Regions from separate parts of the Methylobacterium sp. A54F genome, predicted to be linked through region 3. Evidence: predicted binding sites of a transcription regulator. Region 3 holds the regulator's gene; each other region holds the start of a gene.
What was found. The regulator LexA, encoded in region 3, represses DNA repair genes until DNA is damaged. The targets are predictions, from matches to a motif close to TGTTCNNNNTGTGTTCNG.

Region 1 (10,009 bases), on a different contig from region 3:
TCCTCCAGCGTCAGGAAGACCACGCCCTTGGCGGTGCCCGGCCGCTGGCGGGTCAGCACGAGGCCCGCCACCGTCACGGGGCCGGGGGGCAGGTCCTCGGCCAGGTGGGCGCGGGTGGGGATCGCGCCGATCCGGGCGAGGCGCGCGCGGAAGAAGGCGACGGGGTGCCCCTTCAGGGAGAGGCCGGTCGCCGTGTAGTCCTCCGCGACCTGTTCGGAGGGGGCGAGGGCCGGCAGCGCCACCGCGGGCTCGTGCCGGAACAGGCCGTCGTCGGCATGCAGCGCGAAGAGGGGGAGGGGCGCGTCGAGGTGCGCGCGCCGGTCCGCCGTGGCCGCCAGGCTCCGCCCGCCGCCCTCGAGGCTGCGCACCGCCCAGAGGGCGGCGCGGCGGTCGAGGTCGAGGGAGCGGAAGGCATCCGCCTCGGCGAGCCGCTCCAGGGTGTTGCGGGGCAGCGCGAGCGCGGCCTGCAGGCCCTCGATGCTGGCGTAGCCGTTGCCGCGCAGCGCCACGAGCCGGCGCATCGCGGCCTCGGGCAGCCCGCTCACCTGGCGCAGGCCGATCCGCACGGCGAGGCGCCGGGGCGCGCCCGGGGGCGGCGGCTCGGCGGCCGGCTCCAGGGTGCAGTCCCAGTCGCTCGCGTTCACGTCCGGCCCCCGCACCTCGACGCCGTGGGCGCGGGCGTCCCGCACGAGCTGGGCCGGCTGGTAGAAGCCCATCGGCTGCGCGTTGAGGATGGCGGCGAGGAACACGTCCGGATGGCGGCACTTCAGCCAGGCCGAGGCGTAGACGAGGAGCGCGAAGCTCGCCGCGTGGCTCTCCGGGAAGCCGTAGGTGGAGAAGCCGCGGATCTGCGCGAAGCAGCGCTCGGCGAAGTCCCGCGCATAGCCGCGCCGGGTCATGCCGCCCACGAACTTCTCCTCGAAGCCCCCGATGGCGCCGTTGTGCCGGAAGGTCGCCATGGCGCGCCGCAGCCCGTCGGCCTCGGCCGGGCTGAAATCCGCCGCCGTGATGGCGATCTGCATGGCGTGCTCCTGGAACAGGGGCACGCCGAAGGTCCGGTGGAGGACGGCGTAGAGCTCGTCGGCCGGGCCGTGCTCGGGGTGGGGGGCCGGGTACTCCACGGGCTCCTCGCCCGCCCGGCGGCGCAGGTAGGGGTGGACCATGTCGCCCTGGATGGGGCCCGGCCGCACGATCGCCACCTGCACGACGAGGTCGTAGAACGCCCGCGGCCTCAGGCGCGGCAGCATCGCCATCTGGGCGCGGCTCTCGACCTGGAAGACGCCGACCGAATCGGCCCGCGACAGCATCGCGTAGACGGCCGCGTCCTCGGCCGGCAGGTCCGCGAGCGTCGGGTAGGTCTGGCCGTAATCCCGCTCCAGGAAGTCCAAGCCGCGCCGCAGGCAGGAGAGCATCCCGAGCGCCAGCACGTCGACCTTCATCAGGCCGAGCACGTCGATGTCGTCCTTGTCCCACTCGATGAAGGTGCGGCCGGGCATGGCGGCGTTGCCGATCGGCACCGTCTCGTCGAGGCGCGCGCGGGTCAGCACGAAGCCGCCGACGTGCTGCGACAGGTGGCGCGGGAAGCCGATCAGCGACACGGCGAGGTCGACCGCCCGGCGGATCAGCGGGTTCCCGGGGTCGAGCCCGGCCTGCGCCACGTGGCCGTCCGGCAGGTCGCGGCCCCAGGAGCCCCAGACGGTCTCGGCGAGCGCGCCGGTGATGTCCTCGGTGAGGCCGAGCACCTTGCCGACCTCCCGGATCGCCGAGCGCGGGCGATAGTGGATCACCGTCGCGCAGATCGCGGCCCGCTCGCGGCCGTAGGTCGCGTAGAGGTGCTGGATCACCTCCTCGCGGCGCTCGTGCTCGAAGTCGACGTCGATGTCGGGGGGCTCGCCGCGGTTCTCGGAGATGAAGCGGGCGAAGAGCAGCCGATGGTGGGCCGGGTCGACGGCGGTGATGCCGAGGCAGAAGCAGACCGCCGAGTTCGCCGCCGAGCCGCGGCCCTGGCAGAGGATGCCCCGGTCGCGGGCGAAGTCGACGATCGCGCTGATCGTCAGGAAGTAGGGAGCGTAGTCCTGCCGCGCGATGAAGGCGAGCTCCTCCCGCAGCGTCGCCGCCACGCGGTCCGGCACCCCGTCCGGGTAGCGCCACTCCGCGCGGCGCAGAGTGAGGGCCTCGAGGTGCGCCTGCGCGCTGAGCCCCGGGGGCACCGGCTCCTCGGGATACTCGTACTTCAGCTCGCCCAGCGAGAAGCTGCAGGCGGCCGCGATCTCGAGCGTCCGGGCGACGGCGTCCGGATGGTCGGCGAAGAGGCGCGCCATCTCGGCGGCGGGCTTCAGGTGGCGCTCGGCATTCGCCTCCAGGCGGGTGCCCGCAGTCTCCAGGGTGCAGCCCTGGCGGATGCAGGCGAGCACGTCCTGGAGCGGGCGCCGGTCCGGATGGTGGTAGAGGGCGTCCGAGACCGCCACCAGGGGCGCGCGCAGGCGCCGCCCGAGCTCGGCGAGCAGGCCCAGGCGCCGGCGCTCGTCGCCGCGCCGGGCGTGGCTGCCCGCCAGGTAGGTGCGGTCCGGCGCCGCCTCGGCGAGGGCCGCGAGGCGCTCCGCGAAGGCCCGCGGCGGTACGGCCCGGCGCTCCGGCGGCATCGCGAGGAAGACCTGGCCCTCGGCCGCCCCCAGCATCTCGTCGAAGGCGAAGCGGCACGTCCCCTTGGCGGCGCGGCGGTTGCCCGTCGAGAGCAGGCGGCAGAGCCGGCCGTAGGCCGCCCGGTCGGTCGGGTAGGTGACGGCCTCGAAGCCCTCCTCGGTCACGAGGCGCACGCCGGGCAGGAAGGGGATGCGCCACGCCTCCGGGTCGCCGGCCCTGCGCGGCCCGGCCGGCTTCACCCGGGCGGCCGCGTAGGCCCGCGCCAGGCCCGAGACGGTGTTGCGGTCGGCGATGCCGATCGCCGCGAGGCCGTAATCCAGGGCTTGCTCCACGTAGTCCTGCGGGTGGGAGGCGCCCCGCAGGAAGGAGAAGTTCGTGGTGACGGCGAGCTCCGCGTAGCCGCTCACGCGAACAGCCCGTGCACGAACCAGGCGGCCGGCTCGCCGGCGGCATGGGGGCCGTCCCGGTAGAGCCAGAGCCGGCGGCCGGCCTCGCACTCGACCACGTAGTAGTCGCGGGCCGGGCCGGCGCGGCGCCACCATTCGGAGGCGATCCGCTCCGGGCCCTCCGCGTGGGCCACCCGGTGCAGCCGCCGCCGCCAGCGGAAGCGCCGGGGTGGTCCCTCGGGCGCCGCCGCGATGACGTCCTCGGCCGCCTCGCTCCGCTCGAGCAGCACGAGGGGCCGGGGCTGCGCGCCGTCCGGCGGTCGGGGCCAGACGGGGGCCGTCCCGGGCGCGGCGCGTCCCGGCTCCTCCGCCGCCCCGTCCCGGGGCTTCCCGCCGCCCGGCCCGCCCCGCCACGGCATCAGCCGGTCGGCCCGCTCGGGGATGTGGCTCCCCTGCGGCTCCAGCCGGATCACCCGGCGGCCGAGGCGCTGGTGCAGCGCGTCGACCAGCGGCGCCAGCGGCGGGGGCGCCGCGGCCCCGGTGAGCACGGCCTGGCGGCGCGGCAGCGGGCCCGTCGCGGTCACGTCGAGCCGGACGGTCTCGAAGCCGAAGCCGGCATCGAGCGCCGCTCCGAGGCGGTCGAGGCGCAGGGCCAGCAGGCGGCCGACATGGTCCGCGCACAGGGTCGGCTCGGCGAGCCCGAGATCGAGGCTGCGGAGCGCATCGTCGACCCGGTGCAGGGTCAGCCGCAGGCCGAGCGCCCCGACCCCGTCCGCCTCCAGGCGGGGCACGACCTCCCGCATCAGCCGCTCGGCCGCCCGCACGATGGTCTCCTGCCGCCCGATCGGCTCCAGGAAGCCCCGCACGGCGCCGTACCGCACCGCCTCGCCGAGGCAGGCGAGGGGCTCAGGCCGCGCGCCGAGCGCCTGGTCGAGGCGGGTCGCGAGGATCTCGCCGAAGCGGCGGTTGAGCGGGGCCCGGGGGGCCTCGGCGAGCTGGCCGATCCGGCGCAGGCCGAGCCGCCGCAGGGCCGCGGCGGCGCCCGGCTCCAGCCGCAGGGCCTCGACGGGCAGCCCGGCGAGGGCCGCCCCGGTCTCCTCCGGCGGCACCACGCGGCCGTCCGGCCCGTGGCGGGCGAGGGCGAAGGCGGCGCCGGGCGTGCCGGCCAGCGCCAGCCGGGCCGGCACCGCGTGGGCGGCGAGGCGCGCACGGAGGTCGTCCATCAGGGACGCCTCGCCGCCGAGGAGATGGCTCGCGCCCGTCACGTCGAGGAAGAAGCCCTCGCACGCCTCCGCCGCGCCGAAGGGCGCGACGCGCGGGGTGTAGCGCTGCGCCCAGAGGCAGAGGCGCAGCAAGGCCGCCGCATCCGCCTCGGGATCGGCCGGGTGGACTGCGAGGTCCGCGCCGATCCGCGCCCGCACCCGGGCGAGGGGCTCGCCCGGGCGCAGGCCCAGCGCCCAGGCCCGCGCATCCACGGCCGTCAGCCGCAGGCCTCCCGGGCCCGCCGCCGCCACGACGGCGGGGCGGTCGCCCTCAGCCTCGCCCCGCGCGCGGCGCAGGCGCGTGATCGGCCAGTGGCTCAGGCAGACCGAAACGATGCGCGGCATGATCCCACTCCAGGAGCCAGTCCCCGGGCCGCCCGTTGCGGCAGCGGTCGAGCCGGGCGCGCCAGCGGGCGCGCACGGTGCAGCCGAAGCGGTCCCGCAGGGCGGGGCCGGCGGCGATCCGCCAGCGCGTCGCCGCCCCGTTGGGCAGGTCGGCGGCGGCCGGGCGCAGGATCAGCAGCAGGGGGGCGCCGGCCTCGGCAGCGAGCTGGAGCCGGCGCCCCTGGGTCAAGGGCAGGCCGCCGTCGAGGAACCCGGCCACGGCCGGCAGGCTGCCGGTCCGCAGGGCCTCCTCCAGGGCGAGGTGGACCTCCGCGTCGCCGCCCGCCTCGAGGACGAGGAGCCGGTCCGGATCGAGCCCGAGGGCCGCGAGGCCGTGGCCGTAGGGCGTCGGGTGCCCGGGCGCGAGGACGAGGAGCGCCTCGCCCGGCACCCGCGCGAGGCGCAGGGCCACGAGGGCGAGGGCGAAGCCGAGGGCCGCCGCCTCGTCGCCCTCGGTGAGGGGCGCGATCTCGTGGGGGCGGCCGAGCGCCAGGCCCGACCCGGGCAGGCGTCCGTCGAGGGTGGGAATCCCGATGGGCAGGACGGAGCCGGCCTGCCGCTCCGGGCCGTGCCCGAGGCGGCCGCGCAGCTCCGCGAGGATCGCCGTCCGATCCCGCCGCGGCTCGTCCGCTTCCGGCTCGTCATGAGACCGCTCCATTCCCGCTCGACTCCATGCCCACAGACTAGGAACAAAGAGTGAACAAGCTCAACCGGTTTCCGGACGGGTTCGGATTTCCGTCTTTTGCCAGACGGTTGGCCTGTGGACGGCTGTGGACGAATGTGGACGGCGCCGGACGAGCCCGCGGACTCGGGCGTGCCGGCCGAGGCTTGACCCCCGTCGAAGCGCGGCGGCAATGTCGCCGCGGCCGCGCTCCGGAGGTGCGGCGACATCCGGGGAAACGTCCATGCGTCTGCTGCGCGCCGTCACGGCCCTCGCCGGCCTGCTTCCGCTCGCGGCCCTGCCCGCCGGGGCGCAGCAGCCGGACGCGGGCGTCCAAGCGCCGGCGGCGGCCCAGGCGCCGGCAGCCCAGGCGCCCGCGGCGTCGCCGGGCCGGACGCGGGCGCGGCGGCCGCAGGCCCAGGCCCCGAGCCAGCCCATCATGGTCTACGATGCCCGCATCGAGGCCGGGGACCTGCGCATCTCGGGCAGCGTGCGCCGGGGCGGCACCGTGGTGATCCTCGACGACGACATCTCGGTGATGGCCGACCGGCGCGGGCGCTTCCTGTTCCGGCTGCCCCACATGCCGACGAACTGCACCGTCACCCTCAAGGCGGGCGAGGACGAGCGCGAGGCGGTGGTGGCCAATTGCGGGCCGAACGGCCAGCCGGGTCCCCAAGGGGAGCCGGGTCCGGCCGGTCCGCAGGGCATCGCCGGGCTTCAGGGCCCGCCCGGCCCGCAAGGGGAGGCCGGTGCCAAGGGAGAACAGGGGCCCAAGGGTGAGCCGGGTGCAAAGGGTGAGCCGGGTGCCAAGGGTGAGGCTGGTCCGCAGGGTAGCGTCGGGCCCAAGGGAGAGCCCGGCCCGAAGGGCGAGGCGGGACCCAAGGGCGAGGCGGGCCTGCCCGCCCCGCCGGTCGCGGCGGCGCCCGCGCCCTTCCGCTCCGTGCGCGCCGAGACCTGTCCGGCGGAGGGCTGCGAGCTCGCCTGCGAGAGTGGCGAGGTCTTCGTCTCGGCCCATTGCCTGAAGGCGGGCAGCCCCGTCTTCGCGCCGGGCGGCGCGCGGGCCACCTGCCCGGCCGAGGCCGGCGGCATGGTGGGGTTCTGCGCGCGGCCGTGAGCCGGCGCCGTCCTCGCGGGAGGTTGGACCCGAGCCGCGCGCGCCGCCCCGGCGGGCGGCGCGCCCGTCAGGCCGCCTCCCGCAGCCAGTCCAGCATGCCGGCGGCGGCCGCGCGGCCGCTGCCGAAGGCGCCCTGGAGGAGGTAGCCGCCGGTCGGGGCCTCCCAGTCGAGCATCTCCCCGGCCACGAACGTGCCGGGATGCGCCCGCAGCATGAAGCGCCCGTCGAGGCCCGAGAAGCGCACGCCGCCCGCGGTGGAGATCGCCCGCGCGAGGTCGGCCGTCGCGGTCAGGGTGAGCGGCGCGGCCTTGATCAGGGCGGCCAGCGCCTCCGCCCCGGCGGGGGGCGGGCCGCCGGCCGCCTCGCGCAGCAGGCCCGACGCCACGGGCGAGAGCCCCGCGGCCTTGCGCAGCCGCGTCGCCAGGGATTCGCCGGGCCGCCCCCTGGCGAGCCGCGCCGCGAGGGCGGCGGCCGTCAGGTCGGGGCGCAGGTCGAGGGTGACCTGTGCCGCGCCCTCCGCCGCGACCGCCTCGCGCAAGGTCCGCGACAGGGCGTAGACGGCCCCGCCCTCGATGCCGTCCCGGGTGATCAGGGCCTCGCCCCGCACCGTCCGCGCCCCGGCCGTGAGGGCGATCCGCTTCAGGGGCTCGCCCGCGAAGCGCTCGCGGAACACCTCCGACCAGGCGACCCGGAAGCCCACGTTCGAGGGGCTCAAGGGGGAAACCGCCACGCCGGCCTCCGCGAGGAGCGGCACCCAGGCCCCGTCAGAGCCGAGGCGCGGCCAGCTGGCGCCGCCGAGCGCCAGCAGGACGGCGCGGGGCCGGACCGTCACCGGGCCCTCCGGGCCCGCGAAGGCGAGGCCGGCCTCGCCCCAGCCCGTGAGCCGGTGGCGCGTGCGGATGCGGACGCCGAGCCCGTCGAGGCGCCCGAGCCAGGCCCGCAGCAGGGGCGAGGCCTTGAAGCTCTCGGGGAACACCCGCCCGCTCGACCCCACGAAGGTCGGCTGCCCGAGCCCCGCGCACCAGTCCCGCAGGGCCTGGGGCGGGAAGGCCTCGATGGCGCCGCGCAGGGCGTCGGCGGGGTGGTAGCGGGCCAGGAAGTCCGGCAGCGGCTCGCCGTGGGTCAGGTTGAGCCCGCCCCGGCCGGCGATCAGGAGCTTGCGGGCGACCGAGGGCATCCGCTCGTAGACCGTGACGGCCCGGCCCGCCCCGGCCAGCACCTCGGCGGCGGCGAGCCCCGCCGGGCCGCCGCCCACCACCGCGAGTTCGGAGCACTCATCCATGCGGCACCGGAAGGCCCCCGCGGCGCGGGCCTGTCAAGGCATGCCTCCCGGAGGGAGGCCTATCAAGACATGCCTCACGGGGCAGGCCTGCCCGGGCCGCCCAGCCGCTGCCCTTGATTCGCCGGGATCCTACCCCTAACTCGCGCCCATCGGCTGCGGGCCCCTCTGGCGGGACGCATCTTGGAGCACCTTGCAAGACGCCCGGATCCGCGGGCGTCCACCCGACGGCCGCGGGCGGCCCGGCGGGCGGCTTGCGAGAGGCGCCTCATGCCTCCGTGATGTCGGAGCCGATGCTTTCCTCCTCGCGAAGCATCACGGTCCCCGATGGTCGATCTCCTGTACGTCGAATGGCTCGGCAAGCCGGTCTGGCTCTGGCTCGGCTTCCACGCGCTCGTCTTCGTGCTGCTCGCCTTCGACCTCGGCGTCCTGCACCGGGACAAGGACCACGAGATCGGCATCAAGGAGAGCCTCGGGCTCACGGCCTTCTACTTCAGCCTCGGCCTCGCCTTCGGCGGATTCGTCTGGTGGGAGCTCGGGCCCAAGGCCGGCCAGGAATACGTGACGGGCCTCGTCATCGAGAAGTCGCTGTCCATGGACAACGTCTTCGTCATCTCGGTCATCCTCACCTCCCTCGGCATTCCCCGCGTCGCCCACCACCGGGTGCTGGTCTGGGGCATCCTGGCGGCGATCGTGCTGCGCGGCCTGATGATCGGCCTCGGCGCCGCCCTGGTGCACCAGGTGCACTGGGTGCTGTCGCTGTTCGCGGCCTTCCTGATCTATGCCGGCCTCAAGATGCTCTTCTCGGGCGACGAGGAGGCGGGCGACATGAACCAGAACGCCGTCGTGCGCTGGCTGCGCCGGGCGTTCCGGGTCACGCCCGAGCTGCACGGCCAGCGCTTCACGGTGCGCAAGACCGACCCCGAGACCGGCCGGACGGCCCTGTGGCTGACGCCCCTGGCCCTGGCCCTCGTCCTCGTCAACGGCGCCGACGTGATCTTCGCGGTCGACAGCGTGCCGGCGATCTTCGCCATCACCACCGACACCTTCGTGGTCTACACCTCGAACATCTTCGCGATCCTGGGCCTGCGCGCCCTCTACTTCGCGCTCGCCGCGATGGTCGATCGCTTCGCCTACCTGAAGCCGGCGCTGGCCTTCATCCTGATCTTCATCGGCGCCAAGATCGTGGTGGCCGACACCTTCTCGCTCGTCGACGTGCCGCCGTGGGTGTCGCTCCTCGTCACCGTCGTGGTGCTCGCCGCCGGCATCGCCTACAGCCTCTGGCGCACCCGCGGCGAGGCCCCGGCCGCGGACCCGCAGGTGGAGCCGCGGCACGAGGCGGAGGCGCGCGGGCGCGCCTGAGGCCCGCGCTGCCGCCGCGCCCGACGAGCCTCAGGCCGGCAGCGCGGCGATCAGGTCGCGCAGCGTCGTGATGGTCGAGGCGTCGGCCACCCCGTCCACCCGCTCCTGGCGGAAGTGGCGCTGGAAGGCGGTGACCACCGCGTGGGTGGCCGCGTCGAACACGCCCGTCACCGGCAGGTCGTAGCCGTAGAGGGTGAATATCGCCTGCAGCGCCTCGATCGGCTGGCCGGCATCCCCCCGGGCGAAGAAGCGCCCGTCCCGCAAGGGCGCCGCGGGCACGAGGTGGCCGATCCCGGCGGCGGCGAGGCGGGCCCACGGAAAGCCCTCGCCCGGGTCCTCCTTGCGCCCCGGCGCCACGTCCGAATGAGCGAGCACCCGCTCGGGCGGGATCCGGTGCCGGCCCAGGATGTCGCCGCACAGGGCGATCACGGCGGCGATCTGCGCCTCGGGAAAGGGCGGCAGCCCCCCCGCATGGCCCGGATGGGCGATCTCGATGCCGATCGAGCGGGAGTTGACGTCGCGCTCGCCCTTCCAGGCGGACCGGCCCGCGTGCCAGGCGCGGCGGCCCTCGGGCACCATCTGCACCACGCGGCCCGCCTCGAGCACGACGTAGTGGGCCGAGACCTCGGCGATCGGGTTCGCGAGGCGGCTCAGCGCCGCGGCCGCCGTCTCCATGCCGGTGTAGTGCAGGAGCAGCATGTCGGGGGGGCCGCCGCGCCGCGCGCCGTGGTTCGGCGAGGGCATCACGCCGGAGGCGACGGGGCTCTCGGGGGCCGCCGTCACCGCAGGCCCCGCTCGGCCGCGATCCGGTCGTAGGCCGCGTTGATGGCCGCGAGCCGGCGCGTGGCGATCGCCACCGCCTCGGGCGGCAGGCCCCGCGCGATGGCCCGGTCCGGATGGTTCTCCGAGACGAGGGCG
Region 2 (10,009 bases), on a different contig from region 3:
GCGGCACCGCCTCCGACATCGCCCGGCTCCTCGGTGTCCGCTACGTGCTGGAGGGCAGCATCCGGCGGGCCGGCGAGCGCATGGTCGTCACCGCCCGTCTCGTCGAGGGACCGAGCGACGGCGAAGTCTGGGCGGAGCGCTACGCCTTCGCGGCCGCGGAGGTGTTCGCGGTGCAGGACGAGCTCGTCGCCCGCATCGCCGGAACCCTGTTCTCGGGCCTCCAGAGCAGCGCCCAGGCCGCGAGCCTGCGCCAGGCGCCGGCGAGCCTCGACGTCTACGCGCTCACCTTCCAGGCGGTCGCGCAGATGCTGCAGCTCACGCCCGCGGGCGTCGTCGCCGCCCGGACCGAGCTGGAGAACGCCGTCGAGCGCGACCCGGATTATCCGGTCGCCCGGATCGCGCTCGGCTTCTGCCTCGCGACGGATGCCGGCATGGCGATCTCCGGCACGGTCGGGCCGGATCGCCTGCCCGAGGCCATCGCGGGAATCCGGACGGGCATCGAGCGCGACCCCGCGATCCCGGTCGGCCATCGCGCCCTCAGCTACGCCCTGCTCCTCGCCGGACGGCACGGCGAGGCGCTGATCGCCGCCGAGCGGTGCATTGCGCTGAGCCCCGGCGACGCGACGAGCCTCGCCTTCCTCAGCCTCGCCCGGACGGCGGTCGGCGCCTACGACGCCGCGCTCGCGAGCATCGAGCGCGCGATCGGCCTCAGCCCCCTCGCACCGGCCTTCTTCCAGGGCATCGCCGCCGGCCCGCTCTACGCCCTCGACCGCTTCGAGGAGGCGGTCAGGCTCACCACCGAGGCGAGCCACCGCAACCCGGGCTACACGATGGCCCACGCCATGGGCGCGGCGGCGGCCATCGCCCTCGGTCGCCGCGACGAGGCACAGTTGCGCACCGCCGAGCTGCTGCGGCAGAGCCCCGCCTTCCACATCGGGCTGCCCCGGGTCGCGCAGGCCTACGGCCAGGACCGGGCCATGACCGAGCGGCTCGCGTCCCATCTGCGGGCGGCGGGCCTTCCGGACCGAGCGGCCTGATCCGCAGCCTTCGGCGGCCCCCGAGCCAACGACCGAGTTCGACGCGGCCCGCGCCCCCCGGGTCGCGCGTCCTCGCGCGGGCCGCCGGCGCCGATCAGCCGCCCTCTCAGAAAACCTCAGCGTCATTTCAGAACGGTTCGGCGCGCCTTCAGGATTCCGGGCGGGGAGGAGGGTAGGGTCAATACAGATGAGGACGACAGAGACCGAGCAAAACAACCCAAGCTCTCAAGTCTCTCTTCCACATCCGGCAAGCATACCGGCAGCAGAAACGACATCGATACACGTCGTTCGGCAGATCGGGATACTCGCCATCACCCGAAGCAACCCACGATCCCAATGGAGACCCGACATGACCCTTCGCATCACCGCCACCGTCGCCCTCGCGCTCTTCGCCACCGCCGCCACCGCCGGCGAGACCCGGACCGTCACGGCCTGGGGCCACGACTTCCAGGTGCGGACGTTCGGCGAGCCTGCCGCCGCGACGATCCAGGCCCCCGCGCGCTACGCGGTCCTCGGCCGGGCCCCGGCATCCCGGTCCTCCTCCGAGGTCGTGTCCGGGCCCGTCGCGCAGCCCGCCGACCGCACCCTCAACGTCTGGGGTGCCCGCGTCTCGGCGCCCGGGCACTGAGGCGACCGAAAGCTCGGCCGGATGCGGGACGAGGCCCCCGCATCCGCCCCGCCCGATGCGGCGGCCCCTCCCGGGCCGCCGGGGACAATCCCCGAACCCGCCGAAGGAGGCTGCCGTGAAGCGCTCGAACGAACGCCGGGCGAAGTGCGCGGTCCTGCGCGCCCTCGACCGCCTGCTCGCGCAGCGGGCCCCCATATCCGGAACCCCAACACCCGAAGCTCTCGCATCCGAGGAGGCCTGAGATGGAGACCGAAGCCCTCCTGAGGCCCGCCGCGCTGCAGGTCTGGCACGTCACCGCGACGGGGCCGAGGCTCGCCGCCCGAGCCCGCTTCGCGACCCTGGCGGATGCCATCCGCCGCGCCGCCGACTACGGGCCCGACGATGAGGCCTGGGTCGTCACGGAGGAGGGCGACCTGCTCTCCCCGACCTGGATCCGCGGATACCGCCACGGGTCGATCGATCGTGCGACGGCCGCCTGACTGCGCCCGGTCAGCGACGAAACGGCGCGAACGCGTTCGCGCCGCAGATGACCGGCAAGCCTTGGCACGCAAGCCCGAAACGGCTACATATCCACAGGAACAAATCGCGAACAAACGTGGCCGTGGGGCGGGTTCTTCCGCTGCGGCGGTGCGTCGGGAGCCAGATCCATGCGGACGGCCGACAAGCAGATCGCCGACATCCTGGTGCGCTACGGCGAGCCCTTCGGGGGCAACGTCTGGCGCGTCCAGGGCACGGCCGTGATCTATCACAAGACGCTGGAGCGCATCGCCGCGCAGGCCGGCATCGCGTTCGACCCGCCGACCATCATCCGGGCCGAGCGGGACGAGGCGGTCATCCTCGTCACCGGACGCCTGCCGGACGGCAAGGCCGGGACGGAGCGGGTGGAATGGTCGCTCGGCGAGGCGCTGATCAACGTCAACTACCGGGTGTCCGGCAAGCAGGCGGCCTACGTCTACGCCATGGCCGAGAAGCGGGGTAAGGACAGGGTCATCCTCAAGCTGATCGAGCTGCACGGGCTCGTCTACTCGGAGGAGGAGGCCGACGAGTTCCGCCAGGGCCACGCGCTGCCGATCCGCGCCGTGGACGACGCCTTCGAGGCGGCCGAGCCCTTCGACGAGGTGACGGAGGCCGAGGGCGACCTCAAGCGCCGCATCGACGAGGCCGAGACCATCAACGCCGTCACCGACCTGATGCTCGACGGGGAGACGCAGGGCATCCTCGCGCGCTTTCCGGCGGGCACCCGGGACGAGGTGCGGGACTACGCCAAGGCCCGCCTCGTCGCGCTCGGCTGGCCGGGCCGCAAGGAGCGCGGCTCCGGCCGGCGCTCGGCCGCCTGACCCGCCCGCTTGACAGGACCGCGTGAGCGTCGCGTCCCATGAACCGGATGGTGCGTCCCGAAGACCTGCAGAACGGCACGCCGGCGGAAGCGCTCACGGGCACCGTCGAGCGCGTCACGTTCCACAGCCCGGATACCGGCTTCTGCGTCCTCAAGGTGCAGGTGCGCGGCCGGCGCGACCTCGTCACCCTGGTCGGGCACGCCCCGGCGATCGGGGCGGGCGAGTGGATCGCCGCGCAGGGGCGCTGGGTCTCCGACCGCTCGCACGGCCTGCAGTTCCGGGCCGACACCCTCCGGGCGACGCCGCCCACCGGCATCGAGGGCATCGAGCGCTACCTCGCCTCGGGCCAGATGCGCGGCATCGGCCCCGCGATGGCGAAGGCGATCGTGGCGGCCTTCGGCGAGGACACCTTCGCGGTCATCGAGGCCGAGCCGCACCGCCTCAGGGAGGTCACGGGCGTCGGGCGCAAGCGCGCCGAGCAGATCCTGCGCGGCTGGGCCGAGCAGCGGGCGGTGCGCGAGATCATGGTGTTCCTGCACGCGAACGGCGTCGGCACGGCCCGGGCGGTGCGGATCTTCAAGACCTACGGGCACGAGGCCATCGCGGTGATGCGGGAGGACCCCTATCGCCTGGCCCGCGACATCCGCGGCATCGGCTTCCGCACGGCCGACGCCATCGCGATGCGGCTCGGGCTCGCCCCCGAGGCCCCGAAGCGGCTCGCCGCCGGCATCGCCTACGCGCTGCAGACCGCCATGGACGAGGGCCATTGCGGTCTGCCGGTCGACGACCTCATCCGGCTGGCGAGCCGCCTTCTCGAGGTGGAGCCGGCGCTCGTCGAGGCCGCCGCCGCCTTCGCAGTGCGGGCGGCCGAGGAGGTGGTGGCGGACGAGCTCGACGGCCGTCCCTGCCTGTTCCTCAAGGGCCTGCACGGGGCCGAGCGGTCCATCGCCGAGCGCCTCGTGGCCCGCGCCGCCGGGGCTCCGCCCTGGGGGGCGATCGACCTCGACCGGGCGGGGCCCTGGGTCGAGGCGCAGACGGGCAAGACCCTCTCCCCCTCGCAGCGGGAGGCGGTGCGCCTCGTGCTCTCGCAGAAGCTGTCGATCGTCACCGGCGGCCCCGGCGTCGGCAAGACCTCGACCCTCGATTCCATCCTGCGCATCCTCGTCGCCAAGGGCGCGCGGGTGCTCCTCGCCGCCCCGACCGGCCGGGCCGCCAAGCGGATGTCGGACCAGACCGGCATCGAGGCGAAGACGATCCACCGGCTGTTGGAGGTCGACCCGCGCAACGGCGGCTTTTCGCGCGGGCTCGACAACCCGCTCGCGTGCGACCTGCTCGTCATCGACGAGACCTCCATGGTCGACGTGCCCCTGATGAACGCGCTCCTCAAGGCGGTGCCCGAGCCGGCGGCGCTCCTCCTCGTCGGCGACGTCGACCAGCTTCCCTCGGTCGGCCCCGGCCAGGTGCTGGCCGACCTGATCGCCTCCGGGCGCCTTCCGGTGGCCCGCCTCACCGAGGTCTTCCGCCAGGCCGCCGAGAGCCGGATCGTGGTCAATGCCCACCGCATCAACGGGGGCCGGATGCCCGAGGCGCCCCCGCGGGGCGCTGAGAGCGACTTCTTCCTGATCGAGGTGGACCACGCCGAGGCGGCGCTGGAGACCCTCGTCGAGGTGGTGACGCGGCGCATCCCCGCCCGCTTCGGCCTCGACCCGGCGAACGAGGTGCAGGTGCTGACGCCGATGGTGCGGGGCAGCCTCGGCAGCCGCAACCTCAACCAAGAGCTTCAGCGCGTGCTGAACCCGAACCCGCCCGCCGCGGTCGAGCGCTTCGGCTGGCGCTTCGCGGTCGGCGACCGCGTGATGGAGACCCGGAACGACTACGACCGGGAGGTCTTCAACGGCGACCTCGGCCGGGTGGTCGGCATCGACGCCGAGGCCGGGATCCTCACGGTCGACTTCGAGGGGCGGGCGGTCGCCTACCCGTTCGCCGAGCTCGACACCCTCAACCCCGCCTTCGCCACCACGATCCACAAGAGCCAGGGCTCCGAGTACCCGGCCGTGGTGCTCCCGGTGACGCTCCAGGCCTGGACGATGCTCGCCCGCAACCTGCTCTACACGGGCGTCACCCGCGGCCGCCGCCTGGTGGTGCTGATCGGCGAGCGCCGCGCCCTCGCGGCGGCGCTCCGCGGCACCCGCGCGCGGGCCCGCCACACCAAGCTCAAGGACTGGATCGGCGCCGCCGCGCACGACCTGCGCCTCATCACCACCGAAACCCGCACCGAAACCCGCACCGACGAGGACCCGACGCGATGAACGATCGCTCCTTCACCATCGAATCCTTCGGCTACACCACGACCCGCCTCGTGCGGCGCGACGGCGTCAAGGTCGCCATCCTGTTCCCGCCGGAGGGGGAGGGCGCGCCGTTCCAGCTCTACCCCCACCCCGACACGTTCCCGGGCCTTGGCTTCGCGGGCCTGCCGGCGCCCCTGCGCCCGGAATTCATGCCCTTCGCGAGCCTCGCGGAGGTCGAGACGTTCCTCGGCATCGGCCGACCGGCCGCTGCGGCCCCCCGGAAGCGGGCGCTGCGCCGCGCCGCGACCCCGGAGAAGCTCGCGGCCTGAGGGGAGGCCGACGCCGGTCGGGCCGGGGCGCGGCGGCCGGCCCCCGGGGCGAGGGGAAGAGGCCGGAACGGGGGCACCGGTCCGCCCGTAGACCGGTGCGGATGATGCCGCGCGGCGCCTTGCGCGGGCCCGTGCTGATGATTATTTAACCATCTGATTTCATTCGTATTCCCGAACCTCCGGCGCCGCTCCCAGGCGGCTTCCCGGACGGCTTCGCCCCAGACCAGGTGGGCTCCCCCCGCCGAGACGGAAGAAGACCTTGGCAGACAACACCGATTCCGGCGCGCCGCCCCCGCCCGCCACGGACATCAAGCCCGTCTCCATCACCGACGAGATGCGCCGCTCCTACCTCGACTACGCGATGAGCGTGATCGTGAGCCGCGCGCTGCCGGACGCGCGCGACGGCCTCAAGCCCGTGCACCGGCGCATCCTCTACTCGGCCTTCGAGTCCGGCCACCTGCCGGAGCGCAAGTACGTCAAGTCGGCCCGCATCGTCGGCGACGTGATCGGCCTCTACCACCCGCACGGCGACCAATCGATCTACGACGCCCTGGTGCGCATGGCCCAGGACTTCTCGATGCGCCTGATGCTCATCGACGGGCAGGGCAATTTCGGCTCGGTGGACGGCGATCCGCCGGCCGCCATGCGCTACACCGAATCGCGCCTCGCCAAGCCCGCCACGGCGCTGCTGTCCGACATCGACAAGAACACCGTCGACTTCCAGCCGAACTACGACGAGTCGCGCGAGGAGCCGACCGTCCTGCCGGCCCGCTTCCCGAACCTCCTCGTCAACGGCGCCGGCGGCATCGCGGTCGGCATGGCGACGAACATCCCGCCGCACAATCTCGGCGAGCTGATCGACGCCTGCATCGCCCTCCTCGACGATCCCGGCCTCACCATCGAGGCGTTGAACGAGATCGTGCCGGGCCCCGACTTCCCCACCGGCGGCCTCATCATCGGGCGGGCCGGCACCCGGCAGGCCTACGCCACGGGCCGCGGTTCCATCATCATGCGGGCGAAGTCCCACGTGGAGGAGCTGCGCAAGGAACGCGAGGCGCTGATCTTCACCGAGATCCCGTATCAGGTGAACAAGGCGACGCTCGTCGAGAAGATCGCCGAGCTCGTGAAGGACAAGCGCGTCGAGGGCATCTCCGACCTGCGCGACGAATCCGACCGCGACGGCATGCGCATCGTGGTCGAGCTGAAGCGCGACGCCATGGCGGACGTGGTGCTGAACCAGCTCTACCGCTACACGCCGCTGCAGACCTCGTTCGGCTGCAACATGGTGGCGCTGAACGGCGGCCGCCCGGAACTCCTCAACCTCCGGGACCTGCTCCTCGCCTTCGTGGACTTCCGCGAGGAGGTGGTCTCCCGGCGCACCAAGTTCCTGCTCGGCAAGGCGCGCGAACGCGCCCACGTCCTGTGCGGGCTCGCCATCGCGGTCGCCAACATCGACGAGGTGATCCGCCTGATCCGCACCTCGCCGGACCCGAACACCGCCCGCGAGGCGCTGATGGCCCGCGACTGGCCGGCCCACGACATCGCGCCGCTGATCGCGCTGGTGGACGATCCCCGCCACCGCGTCGCCGACGATGGCACCTACCGGCTCTCCGAGGTGCAGGCCCGCGCGATCCTCGATCTCCGCCTGCAGCGTCTCACGGCGCTCGGCCGCGACGAAATCGGGGACGAGCTGAAGACGCTCGCGGACGAGATCGCGGACTACCTGGACATCCTGCGCTCGCGCGCCCGCATCCAGGGCATCGTCAAGGACGAGCTGACGGAGGTGCGCACGCAGTTCGCCACGCCCCGCCGGACCGAGATCGTCGATTACGATTCGAGCGTCGAGGACGAGGATCTGATCCAGCGGGAGGACATGGTCGTCACCGTGTCCCACGCCGGCTACGTCAAGCGGGTGCCGCTCTCGACCTACCGGGCGCAGCGCCGCGGCGGCAAGGGCCGCTCGGGCATGACGACCCGCGACGAGGATTTCGTCACCCGCCTGTTCGTGGCGAGCACCCACACGCCGGTGCTGTTCTTCTCCGACCAGGGCCAGGCCTACAAGGAGAAGGTCTGGCGCCTGCCGATCGCCGCCCCGAACGCCCGCGGCAAGGCGCTCGTCAACATCCTTCAGCTGCAGCAGCAGGGCGAGCGCATCACCACCATCATGCCGCTGCCGGAGGACGAGGCCTCCTGGGAGACCCTCGACGTGATGTTTGCGACCGCGAGCGGCAACGTCCGCCGCAACAAGCTGTCCGACTTCGTGCAGGTGAACCGCAACGGCAAGATCGCCATGAAGCTCGATGCGGGCGACCACATCGTCCACGTCGAGATCTGCCGCCCCGACCAGAACGTGCTGCTCACCACGGGAGAGGGCCAGTGCATCCGCTTCCCCGTGGAGGACGTGCGCGTCTTCAAGGGACGCGACTCGACGGGCGTGCGCGGCATCAACCTCGCCGAGGGCGACCGCGTGATCTCGATGGCGATCCTCAACGCCTTCGAGGCGAGCCCGGAGGAGCGGGCCGGCTACCTCAAGATGCGCCGCGCCGTGATGGGCGACGCAGCGGAGGGCGAGGCGCCGGAGGAGGCCGAGGAGGCCACCGGCGAGGCCGCGATCTCCACGGAGCGCTACGCCGAGATGAGCGCGGCCGAGCAGTTCGTGCTGACCCTGTCGGAGCGGGGCTTCGGCAAGCGCTCGTCCTCCTACGAGTACCGGACCTCGAACCGGGGCGGGAAGGGCATCACGGCGATGCGCGTCAACCCCCGCAACGGCAGCCTCGTGGCCTCGTTTCCCGTGGAGGCCACGGACCAGATCATGCTGGTGACCAATGCCGGCCAGCTGATCCGCGTGCCGGTGGACGACATCCGCATCGTCGGCCGCGCCTCGCAGGGCGTCACCGTGTTCAACACGGACAAGGCCGAGCGCGTCGTCTCGGTGGAGCACATCGAGGGCGAGGAGGAGGGGACCGAGGAGGTCTGACCCGCGCCGGGAGCCGTGGAGAACCGGCGCCCCTTAACGCACCGTTAACCCTGCGGGGGCTGGATGGGTCCCGGGTTCGGGGCGCTTCGCCCCCCGCGGGAGACCGATGTGACGAGAAAAGAGCTCCTGGAACGGCTCGAGCGGGTGCAGGCGGCCCTCGGCCCGAGGGCCAGCACCACCTTCAACAGCTCCATCTTCAACGATGCGGCGCTCCTCAAGCGCATCGAGGCCTTCGAGGCGCAGGTCGACGCCGTCGAGAAGCCGAAGGTCGCCGACTACACCGGCAACATGTTCAGCCGCATCGCCAACCGGCGGGCGGCGCAGGCCGCACCGGGGGCGAAGCAGGCCTCAGGGGGCTGAGCCCCGCCCGGCGCCCCGCTCCTCGCCCTTGGTCTCCGCCTCGGCGGAGCGGAGCAGTTCCCCGGCCACGTCGGCGAGGCGAGGCGGTGCCTCGCGCACGAAGGGCAGGGGGCGGCAGACCGCCAGCGCCGCGAGCCCGAACCGGGCGGTCATCAGCCCGTTCAGCACGCCCTCGCCGAGCTTGGCCGAGATGCGGGCGGCGAGCCCGAGGCCCAGCACCTGCTGGATCATGCTCTCGCCCACCGCCATGCCGCCCGTGACCGTGAGGTGCGCGAAGGCCGCGCGGGCGAGCCGCAGGAAGCCGAGAAAGCCCGGCCGCCCGCCGTAGATCGTGGCGAGCCGGCGCAGCAGGCGCACCGCGGAGAAGACCACGAAGGCGACGTCCACGATCGCCCGCGGGCTCAGCGCGGTGACGGCCGAGACCTGCTTGGCCGCCGCCGCGATGGCGTTGCGGGCCTGCCGGTCGAGGTCGGCGAGCAGCTCGTGCTCGGCGATGCCGAGCCGGTCCTCGACGTCCAGGATCGCATCCCCCAGCGCGTCGAGGCGCTGGCGGCCCCCGGCGAGCCCGGGCCGGTTCGCGTAGAGGCCCGCGAGCTCGCGCACCACGCCCTGCGCGCCGGTGTGGTCGCGCGCCGCCATGGCGTCCACGGCATCCTGGCGCAGGCGCTCGATCTTCCGCTCCCGCCAGAGCCCGCCGAGCTCCCGCGCGACGAGCGCCAGGAAGGCGACGCCCGCGAGCGCGAGCAGCGCCAGCGCCACCCCGCCGAGCCAGGGCGCGGCCTGGAACAGGTCCGCGATCAGCCGCTCCACGGAGAGGCCGACCCCCAGCGAGACGAGGCCGCCGAGCGCCAGCATCAGGAGCGAGCCCCAGGGCGCGCGCCGCTTCGGCGCGACCGGCACGGCGACGCCGTCGGCCGCCTCCACGATCTCGAACGGCTCCTCGACGATGCGCACGCCCTCCGGGAACTCCGGCGAGGGAGCGGTCCCGTGCGCGGCGTCGGTGCCGTCCGTCGGCGTGATGCGGAACGCGCGCGGACGCTGGGAGGAGCTCAT
Region 3 (10,009 bases):
GCGGCGGAAGCCCTGGAAGAAGCGGTTCATCTGGTCGTGCACCATGGTGTGGCGCGTGACCCGGTAGTCGAAGTCGGCCTTCTGGGCCGGGGTCGGCAGCTCGCCGAACAGCATCAGGTAGCAGGTCTCGAGGAAGTCGCCCTGCTCGGCGAGCTGCTCGATCGGGTAGCCGCGGTAGAGCAGCACGCCCTCGTCGCCGTCGATGTAGGTGATCTTCGACTCGCAGGAGGCCGTCGAGGTGAAGCCCGGATCGAAGGTGAACTTGCCGGTCTTCGCGTAGAGCTTGCCGATATCGATGACGTCGGGGCCGATCGTGCCGGACTTGACCGGAAGCTCGACCTGCGTGTCGTCCACGGTGATGGTGCTGGCTGCGCTCATGGAACGTGGACCCTTTCCTGGCAACGGGGCGGCCTCGGCTCCGGGGCTGGGCCGATGCGCCGACCCGGGGCCTGAGCTTGAACCGCAGCTATGCTGCAGGTGCTCACAGGACCATCGGGTTAGCGGATCGTCCCACCGCCAGCAACGGGGCGGGTGACATCCACCCGGGAACGCCAAGCGAATTCCGGGCCGTCCCCGTGCCCGCGAAACAGCTGGGCCGCGGCACTGCCGCGACGCGTCGCCGCGAGCCCGTCCAGGGCCCTCAGGGGGCGGGCGAGCCCGCCTGCGCGCGCAGCCGCTCCAGACTCGTCTCGCGGCCGAGCACGGCCATGACGTCGAAGAGCGGCGGCGAGGTGGTGCGGCCGGTGAGCGCGGCGCGCAGGGGCTGCGCCACCTGCCCGAGCTTGGCGCCCGCGGTCTCGGCGAAGGCCCGCACGGCGGCCTCCGTCGCCGCGGCGGTCCAGTCCGGCAGCGCCTCAAGGCGCGGCAGCACCTCGGCGAGGCGCGCCCGCGCCTCCGGGGTGAGCAGCGCCCGGGCCTTCTCGTCGAGGGCGAGCGGGGAGGGGGCGTAGAGGTAGTAGGCGCTGTCGAGGAGCTCCACGAGGGTCTTGGCGCGCTCCTTCAGGCCCGGCATCGCGGCGACGAGCTTCGCGCGCAGCTCCGGCGCGAGGGGCGCCGAGAGGCCGCGCTCCGCGCCGATGCCGGGCAGCATCGCCTCGATCGCGTCGACGAGATCGGCATCGGCCGCGCCGCGGATGTAGAGGCCGTTGAGGTTCTCGAGCTTGGCGAAGTCGAACCGGGCCGGCGAGCGGCCGATGGCCCCGAGGCCGAACGCCGCGATCATCTCCTGCGTCGAGAACACCTCCTGGTCGCCGTGGCTCCAGCCGAGGCGCACCAGGTAGTTGCGCAGGGCAGCCGGCAGGTAGCCGAGGTCGCGGTAGGCGTCGACGCCGAGGGCGCCGTGACGCTTCGACAGTTTGGCGCCGTCCGCGCCGTGAATGAGCGGGATGTGGGCCATGGCCGGCACGTCCCAGCCGAGCGCCCGGTAGATCTGGCTCTGGCGGGCGGCGTTCGTCAGGTGGTCGTCCCCGCGGATGACCTGGGTCACGCCCATGTCGTGGTCGTCCACCACCACGGCGAGCATGTAGGTCGGATTGCCGTCCGAGCGCAGCAGCACGAGGTCGTCGAGGTCCCGGTTCGCCCAGGTCACGCGGCCCTGCACCGCGTCCTCGATCACGGTCTCGCCCTCGGTCGGCGCCCGCAGGCGGATCACCGGCTTCACGCCCGCCGGCGCCTCCGCCGGGTCGCGGTCGCGCCAGCGCCCGTCGTAGCGCAGCGGGCGTCCCTCCGCCCGCGCCTGCTCGCGCATGGCGGTCAGCTCCTCGGGCGTCGCGTAGCAGCGGTAGGCGTTGCCGCTGGCGATCAGGCTCTCGGCCACCGCGCGGTGCCGGTCGGCCCGTGCGAACTGGTAGACCACGTCCCCGTCCCAATCGAGGCCGAGCCAGCGCAGGCCGTCGAGGATCGCGTCGATCGCCCCTTGCGTGGAGCGTTCGCGGTCCGTGTCCTCGATGCGCAGCAGCATGCGGCCGCCGTGCCGGCGGGCGAACAGCCAGTTGAACAGGGCCGTGCGCGCGCCTCCGATGTGGAGGTAGCCGGTGGGCGAGGGCGCAAAGCGCGTGACGACGTCTGGCGGCATCGGGGAGACTGAATGTTGGCGTGGAGCGGGGCCGCGGGTCGGATCGACCCGTCCGGTCGCGGGCGTGTAGCATGAGCCCGAGCACTTGAGGAAACGCCGTTCGGGCCGGAACGTGCCGGCGATTCGCGGCGCGTCCGGGCGAGGGTTTCCGGCGGCACCATCGGGCGGCACGCATGGGCGGAGGGGGGAGCGGGGCCGGGAGCATCGCGGCGGCGCGGTCGGGCGTCGCGTGGCGCCGCCTCGCCCCGTTGCCCGCCATCCGGGCGTTCTTCGGCGCCGGCCTCGCCGTGGAGGCGGAGCAGCGGCGGCTCTTCCCGTGGCTCGCCGTCGCCTTCGGCCTCGGCATCCTCGTGCGCTTCACCGCGGCGGACGGCAGTCCGGCGCTCGCCGCGCCGCTCATCGCCGGCGGTGCCTGCCTGGCGCCGATGCCCTGGCTCGGCGGGCGCCCCGTCGCGCGGGCGCTGGCGCTCGCCGCGGTCGCCGCCTTCCTGGGCTTCGCGGCGGCCGAGTGGCGGATCCTCCGGGTCGAGGCGCCGGTCCTCGCCCGCACCACCATCGGCCCGCTCACCGGCTTCATCGAGGCCCTCGACGAGCGCGACGAGGGGGCCCGGGTGGTCGTGCGGGTGTCGGGCTTCGGCGGCCTCGCCGCGGGGCAGCGGCCGGCGCGGGTGCGCGTCTCCTACAAGCGGGCGGAGGCGCTGCGGCCGGGCGATTTCATCGCCGCCACCGCGCGCCTCCTGCCGCCGCCCGAGGCCGCGCGGCCGGGCGGCTACGATTTCGCCCGCGACGCCTACTTCCGCGGCATCGGCGCGGTGGGCTCGCTCGTGGGGCGGATCGAGGTCCGCGCGCCGCCCGAGCCCCCCGACCTCGGCCTGCGGATCGCCGCGGCGGTCGATGCGGCGCGCAACGCCCTGACGCGGCGGATCACCGACGCCAACGGGGGGCAGGCCGGCGCGGTCGCGGCGGCCCTCGTCACGGGCAAGCGCGGCCTGATCAGCCCGGAGACCAGCGCGGTGCTGCGGGCGGCCGGGATTTACCACGTCATCTCGATCTCGGGGCTCCACATGGTGCTCGCCGCCGGCGTGGTGTTCTGGCTGATCCGGGCGATCCTCGCCCTCGTCCCGTTCCTCGCCCTCACCTGGCCGATCAAGAAGATCGCCGCGGGCTTCGCGATGACGGGCGTGACCGCCTACTGCGTGTTCTCGGGCTGGGACGTGGCGGCCGAGCGGGCGCTCCTCATGACCCTGATCATGCTCGGCGCGATCCTGGTGGACCGGCCCGCCCTCAGCATGCGCAACCTCGCCCTCGCGGCGCTGGTGGCGCTCGCCCGCGAGCCGGAGGCGCTGCTCGGCCCGAGCTTCCAGATGTCGTTCGGCGCGGTCGCCGGGCTCATCGCCTGCGCGCCGCTCCTCGGCGCCGGGTTCCTGCGGCGGGAGGGGGCCGGGCGCCTGGGGCGCCTGATCGCGCTCGCCGGGACCGCCGTCATCGGAACGCTCGCCACGACCCTCGTCGCGCAATGCGCCACCGCGCCGTTCGCGACCTATCACTTCCAGACCGTGCAGCCGTTCGGGATCCTCGGGAACGCCCTGACCCTGCCCCTGGTCTCCCTCGCGGTGATGCCCGCCGCGGTGCTCGGCATCCTGGCCTACCCCTTCGCCCTGGACCAGCCGGTCTGGTGGCTGATGGGCCTCGCGGTGCGGGGCATGCTCACGACCTCCGAGTGGATCGCCGGGTTCGGCCACGCCACCGTCGTGGTGCCGGCCTTCGGCACGGGCGCCCTCGCGCTCCTCGGCCTCGCCCTGCTCCTCGCGACGCTGCCGGCCTCGCGCCTGCGCTGGCTGAGCCTCGCCCCGGCGGCCCTCGGCCTCGCACTCGCGGCGGTCCCGGAGCGGCACGACCTCTACGTCGATCGCGAGGGCGGGGGCCTCGCGCTGCGCGACGGCGCAGGCCGGCTGATGCTGGTCGGGCGGGCGCCGTCCTTCGTGGTCGAACAATGGCTGCGCGCCGACGGGGACGGGCGGCAGGCCTCGGAGCTTGCCGCGGGCGGGCGCTGCGATCGCCTCGGGTGCACCGCGACGATGGCGGGGGGCGGCGCGGTCGCCCTGGTGCGAGATGGCCGTGCCTTCGCGGAGGATTGCGCCCGGGCCGCGATCCTCGTCAGCGCCCGAGCGGCACCGGCGGCCTGCGCGGCACCGCTCGTGATCGACCGGGCTTACCTCGCCCGGCACGGCGCCGTGGCGATCCGCTTCACGGGCGAGGGCCCGCGCGTCACGAACGCCCGCGATCCGGTCCGCACGCCGCCCTGGCGACGGCCAAGTCCCGCGGCGCGGCCCGAACCCGCCCAGGGACCGCCCGCCACCGTGCGGCCGCCGGGCGAGGACGAGCCCGACCCGCCCTCAGCCGAATCGCTTCAGTAGCGCCGGACGAGGCTGACGAGGCGACCCTGGATCCGAACGCGGTCCGGCCCGAACACCCGCGTCTCGTAGGCGGGGTTCGCCGCCTCCAGCGCGATCGAGGAACCGCGGCGACGCAGGCGCTTCAGGGTCGCCTCCTCGTCGTCGATGAGCGCCACGATGATGTCGCCGGTGTTGGCGGTCTCCTGCTTGCGGATGACCACGAGGTCCCCGTCCAGGATGCCGGCCTCGACCATCGAATCGCCGCGAACCTCGAGCGCATAATGCTCACCGCCCGCCACGAAGTCCGGCGACAGGGTGATGGCATGGCTCTGGTTCTGGATCGCGGAGATCGGCGTACCGGCCGCGATGCGTCCCATCACGGGGATCGTCACGGCCCGGCCCGCCTCATCGACGATCTGCGTCGTGGTCGGCCGCGGCGGCGCAGCCTTCGCCCGTCCGCCCTCGACGACGCTCGGGGTGAAGCGCCGCACCTCGCTCGCCGCGCCGGCGGCGCTGCCGAGCGTCTCGGGCATGCGAATCACCTCGATCGCGCGGGCCCGATTCGGCAGGCGACGCAGGAAGCCGCGCTCCTCCAGGGCGGTGATCAGGCGGTGAATGCCCGACTTCGACTTGAGGTCCAGCGCATCCTTCATCTCATCGAAGGAGGGAGGCACGCCGCTCTCGCGCATGCGCTGCTGGATGAAGCGGAGGAGATCCAACTGCTTACGCGTCAGCATCGGTTCGACCTGTCTCAAGGTGGGCGCCCACGCGGCGCGCGGTCGCAGAAACAAACAGCGAACAGGCTAAACGTTCCGCAAGTGTTCCGCAAGAGCGGCTCGAACCGGTCGGCACGAGTTCTGCTGTCTGGCCGCGGACGCCGGCCGGATGCCCGCGTCGGTCCCGCGCTGGCACAGGTCTCGTTCCGTCGCTGCGCGGGTCCGCCGCACCTCGGTAGACGTCTGCATTGTGCACCGGATGATTGTGCATCATTGGACTGAAAGCTAGAGCGTTCGGCCAAAATTCGAAGAGTGGGGGCGTGGTACCATGATGGGTGGCGAGCGGAGCGAGCGCGACGACCGCATGAACCTGTCCGGGTTCGAGGCGGCGCCGGAGGCGACGTCCGGGCGCACGATGGTGAGGCGGATCGCGGCGGCGCTCGGCACGAGCGAGGACGCCTTGCTGACGGGGGACCCCCTCGCGGGCGCCGGCGACCGTGAGGAGAGCGCGACCGATCTCGGCCTCGTGGCGCAGACCGCGGAACTCCTCGAGGCCTTCGGGCGCGTGACGGATCCGGCCGATCGCAGCCGCTGCCTCGCCTTCGTCCGGGAGGTCGCCGGCAAGGCTCGGCCCTGAGAGGATCGCACCCTCAGCCGAAGAGACCGGTGACGAGGTAGGTTCCGGCCGCGATGAGGGCGGCCGCCGGCAGGGTCAGCACCCAGGCCGTCACGATATCCCCGGCGACGCCCCAGCGCACCGCGGAGGCGCGCCGCGCCGCACCCACGCCGATGATCGCGCCCGTGATGGTGTGGGTCGTGGAGACGGGCACGCCGAGCCAGGTCGCGAGGAACAGGGTCAGCGCGCCCCCGGTCTCGGCGCAGAAGCCCTGCATCGGGTTGAGCCGGGTGATGCGCGAGCCCATCGTGTGCACGATGCGCCAGCCCCCGAACAGAGTGCCGAGCGCCATCGCCGACTGGCAGGAGAGCACGACCCAGAGGGGGACGTGGAAGCTCTCACCGAGGTGCCCCTGCGCGTAGAGCAGCACCGCGATGATCCCCATGGTCTTCTGGGCGTCGTTGCCGCCGTGGCCCAGCGAGTAGAGGGAGGCCGAGGCGAATTGCAGGATGCGGAAGCGCCTGTCCACGGCGAACGGCGTCGCGCGCACGCAGGCCCAGGACACGATCAGCACGAGGAGCAGCGCCAGCACGAAGCCGAGGAGGGGAGAGAGCACGATCGCCGCGACGGTCTTGAGGAGGCCGCCCCACACCACCGCGGAGAAGCCGGCCTTCGCCACGCCCCCGCCCACGAGGCCTCCGATCAGCGCGTGCGACGAGCTCGACGGGATGCCGAGGATCCAGGTCGCGACGTTCCAGACGATGGCGCCCGCGAGCGCGGCGAAGATCACCCGCGGGTCGACGATCCCCGCATCGACGATGCCGGTCCCGAGGGTCTGCGCGACGTGCAGCCCGAAGAACAGGAACGCGATGAAGTTGAAGAAGGCCGCCCAGAGCACCGCGTATTGCGGCCGCAGCACCCGGGTCGAGACGATGGTCGCGATCGAGTTCGCCGCGTCGTGCAGGCCGTTCAGGAAGTCGAACAGCAGCGCGAAGCCGACGAGGCCGGCGAGCAGGGGAAAGGCGAGGGCGCCCGCGTCCATCGCTCAGATGTTCTCGATGACGATGCCGCTGATCTCGTTGGCGACGTCCTCGAAGCGGTCGACCACGTCCTCGAGGTGCCCGTAGATCTCGCTGCCGATGATGTAGGCCATGGCGTTGCTGTCCGGGCCGGCCTTGCCGTGCGTGGCGAAGAGGTCCCGCAGGCCGCGCTCGTGCAATTCGTCCGAGCGCCCCTCGACCTTGGTGATCGCCTCGGTGAGCGTGCTGATGCGGCCGGCCTCCTGGCCGATCGCGCCGAGGAGGGGAATCGCCTGCGCGGTGAGGCGGGCGGCCTCCACCACCGTGCCGCCAAGCTCCTGCATCAGCGGCTCGAAGCTGCGCACCTCGTAGAGCGCGATGGTCTTCACCGTCTTGTGCATCTGGTCGATGGCGTCGTCCATCGACTGGATCAGGTCCTTGATGTCCCCGCGGTCGAAGGGCGTGATGAAGCTGCGGCGGACCGCGAGGAGCACCTCGGCCGTGATGGCGTCGGCCGCCTGCTCCTGCTCCACGATCACCCGGCAATGCTCGGGAACCGTCGGGCCGCCGCGCAGGACGCCCTCCAGGGCCTCGGCGCCGGCCACCAGGGTGCGGGCATGCCGCTCGAACAGGTCGAAGAAGCGATCCTCACGGGGCATCAGCGCCCTGAACCAGCCGAGCATCGTCGTCCCCCGTGCGTCGCGTGCAACAACCCGGTGCGCGGCCGAGCGTTGCGCCGAGCGTTGCGGTTTTCAAGCCGGCTACGCTTCGCGCGGGCTCAAGGGTTGCTGCGCCGGCCGCGCAGGTCCCTCGGCAGCAGGTCCCGCAGCAGGTAGAGGGCCCCCGCCCCCGACATCGCCGCCAGCGCGAACCAGGTGAGGGCGTAGACGAGGTGGTCGTTGCGGAAGGCCACGATCGTGAGGCCGCCCACCGGGAGGGCCCCCGCGGGCGTGGCGTCGGCGTCGACGAAGTAGGGGGCCGCCTCGGGCAGCCCGCGCGCGGCCGCGATCGCCGCGACGTCGCGGGAATACCAGCGCCCGGCCCCCGGGTCGTTCGCGCGCAGGAAGGCGCCGCCGGGCTCGGTGAGGCGCAGGAGGCCGGTGACGGAGACCTCGCCCGCGGGCGGCTCGCGGGCGGCCGGGTCGCGCCGCTCCGCGGGCACGAAGCCGCGGTTGATCAGGAGGGTGAAGCCGCGCGTGTCGCGCAGCGGGGTGAGCACCCAGAAGCCGGCGCCGAGTTCGGTCACGGCCTGCACGAGGGTGTCCGCGTCCCGCAGGTAGGTGCCGGCGGCCGCGACGTGCCGGTAGGGGTCCTGCGCAGCCTTGATCCGCGTCCACTCCGCGGGCGGCGGGGCTGGCGCCGCCGGCGCGTGGATCCGCGCCTCGACGCGGGCGATGAGGTCGAGCTTCCAGGCCCGCCGCTCCACCTGCCAGATCCCGAGCGCCAGGAAGGCGCAGGCTGCCAGGAGGCAGGCGCCCGCGAGTGCGAGGGCGGCGGCGCGGCGCGGCGGCCGGACGTCGGATGGAGGCTGCGACACGGGACCGGAGCGGCGCGGGCGTCGGCCGGCGCCGACTTCAGGGCATGTGGTGCTTCATGTCCGCGGGCGACATCGGCATCATGTTCGCGTTGAGGTGGTACATCACCCAGAGCGAGCCGATCAGCGTGATCACCACCAGGGTCAGCGTGAAGATGAGGGCCAGGAAGGTCCAGCCGCCCTCGGACTTCGTGTTCATGTGCAGGAAGTAGATCATGTGCACGAAGATCTGCACGACCGCGAAGCCCATGATCACGAGGCTCGTGATGCGGGCATCGCCCAGCACGTCGGCCATCACCAGCCAGAACGGGATCGCGGTGAGGATGACCGACAGCACGAAGCCGGTCATGTAGCTCCGGAAGGTGCCGTGGGCGCCGCCCTCGTGGTGGTGGCCGTGCGCGTCGTGAGCGTGCGCGTCGTCCGCGGCGGGGTGGGCGGTCTTCGCGGCCGCGCTCATTGCAGCACTCCCATCAGGTAGACGAAGGTGAAGACGCCGATCCAGATCACGTCGAGGAAGTGCCAGAACATCGACAGGCACATCAGCCGGCGGCGGTTCTCCGGCACGAGGCCGCGCTGGCGCACCTGCACCATCAGGGTGACGAGCCAGACGATGCCGAGGCTGACGTGCAGCCCGTGGGTGCCCACCAGCGTGTAGAAGGCCGACAGGAACCCGCTGCGCTGCGGCGTCGCGCCCTCGTGGATCAGGTGGGCGAACTCGTAGAGCTCGATGCCGACGAAGCAGAGGCCGAACAGACCCGTCACCGCGAGCCAGCCGAGGGTCGCGCCCTGCCGGTCCCGCTCCATCTCCAGCATGGCGAAGCCGTAGGTGATGGAGGACAGGAGCAGCATGGACGTGTTCACGGCCACCAGCGGCAGCTCGAACAGGTCCTTGGGCGAGGGCCCGGCCGCGTAGTTGCGCCCGAGCACGGCGTAGGTCGCGAACAGGACCGCGAAGATGAGGCAGTCGCTCATCAGGTAGAGCCAGAACCCGAGGGCGGTGCCGTTCTCGGGGTGGTGGTCCTCCTCCAGGTGGAAGACCGGCGCGTCCTGGGCGGGGAGCTGCCGCGGGCTCACGACCGCGTCTGCGTGGGAAGCCATCGGATCAGACCCGTCCGCTCAGGAGGGCGGTCCGCCGGCTCTCGGCCCGGACCACCTCGTCCGCCGGGATGTAGAAGTCCCGGTTGTAGTTGAAGGTGTGCAGGATGGTGACGACCGCCATCGCCGCGAAGCTCAGGGCCGCGAGCCACCAGATGTACCAAATCATCGCGAACGAGAAGACCAGGCTCAGGGCGCCGAGGATCGCGCCGGTGCCGGTGTTGCGCGGCATGTGGATCGGCCGGTAGCCCTGGAGCGGGCGGCTGTAGCCGCGGCGCTTCATGTCGGACCAGGCGTCGTGGTCGTGGATCACCGGCGTGAAGGCGAAGTTGTAGTCCGGCGGCGGCGAGGAGGTCGACCATTCCAGGGTCCGTCCGTCCCACGGGTCGCCCGTCGTGTCCCGCAGGGCCTCGCGCCGCATGAAGCTGACGACGAGCTGCACGATGAACGACAGGATGCCGAGCAGGATCAGGAAGGCGCCGAAGGCCGCGATCACGAACCAGATCTGCAGCGATGGGTCGTCGAAGTGCTGCAGGCGCCGGGTCACGCCCATCAGGCC

Region 1: ACLBXP_RS03655 (ImuA family protein) is a predicted target of LexA. The motif match lies at 5,361-5,378, and genes of this name have one in related genera.
Region 2: ACLBXP_RS09955 (trna delta -isopentenylpyrophosphate transferase) is a predicted target of LexA. The motif match lies at 2,240-2,257, and genes of this name have one in related genera.

Annotation. Positions count from the first base shown of each region.
Region 1 is NZ_JBKFBF010000001.1:725,023-735,031, forward strand. Features, by position in the region: gene ACLBXP_RS03645 (error-prone DNA polymerase) at 1-3,050, opposite strand, end outside; gene ACLBXP_RS03650 (Y-family DNA polymerase) at 3,047-4,636, opposite strand; gene ACLBXP_RS03655 (ImuA family protein) at 4,563-5,333, opposite strand; gene ACLBXP_RS03660 (collagen-like protein) at 5,581-6,450, shown strand; gene ACLBXP_RS03665 (TIGR03862 family flavoprotein) at 6,518-7,732, opposite strand; gene ACLBXP_RS03670 (TerC family protein) at 8,057-9,091, shown strand; gene ACLBXP_RS03675 (N-acetylmuramoyl-L-alanine amidase) at 9,122-9,874, opposite strand; gene ACLBXP_RS03680 (TerB family tellurite resistance protein) at 9,871-10,009, opposite strand, start outside.
Region 2 is NZ_JBKFBF010000005.1:47,720-57,728, forward strand. Features, by position in the region: gene ACLBXP_RS09935 (winged helix-turn-helix domain-containing tetratricopeptide repeat protein) at 1-1,037, shown strand, start outside; gene ACLBXP_RS09940 (hypothetical protein) at 1,387-1,665, shown strand; gene ACLBXP_RS09945 (hypothetical protein) at 1,781-1,906, shown strand; gene ACLBXP_RS09950 (hypothetical protein) at 1,908-2,144, shown strand; gene ACLBXP_RS09955 (trna delta -isopentenylpyrophosphate transferase) at 2,313-3,002, shown strand; gene recD2 (SF1B family DNA helicase RecD2) at 3,041-5,311, shown strand; gene ACLBXP_RS09965 (hypothetical protein) at 5,308-5,619, shown strand; gene gyrA (DNA gyrase subunit A) at 5,879-8,596, shown strand; gene ACLBXP_RS09975 (hypothetical protein) at 8,705-8,956, shown strand; gene ACLBXP_RS09980 (YcjF family protein) at 8,945-10,009, opposite strand.
Region 3 is NZ_JBKFBF010000009.1:104,308-114,316, forward strand. Features, by position in the region: gene gltA (citrate synthase) at 1-378, opposite strand, end outside; gene gltX (glutamate--tRNA ligase) at 641-2,074, opposite strand; gene ACLBXP_RS16085 (ComEC/Rec2 family competence protein) at 2,248-4,491, shown strand; gene lexA (transcriptional repressor LexA) at 4,485-5,207, opposite strand; gene ACLBXP_RS16095 (hypothetical protein) at 5,515-5,823, shown strand; gene ACLBXP_RS16100 (anion permease) at 5,837-6,844, opposite strand; gene ACLBXP_RS16105 (DUF47 domain-containing protein) at 6,848-7,504, opposite strand; gene ACLBXP_RS16110 (SURF1 family protein) at 7,600-8,358, opposite strand; gene cyoD (cytochrome o ubiquinol oxidase subunit IV) at 8,396-8,812, opposite strand; gene cyoC (cytochrome o ubiquinol oxidase subunit III) at 8,809-9,453, opposite strand; gene cyoB (cytochrome o ubiquinol oxidase subunit I) at 9,458-10,009, opposite strand, start outside.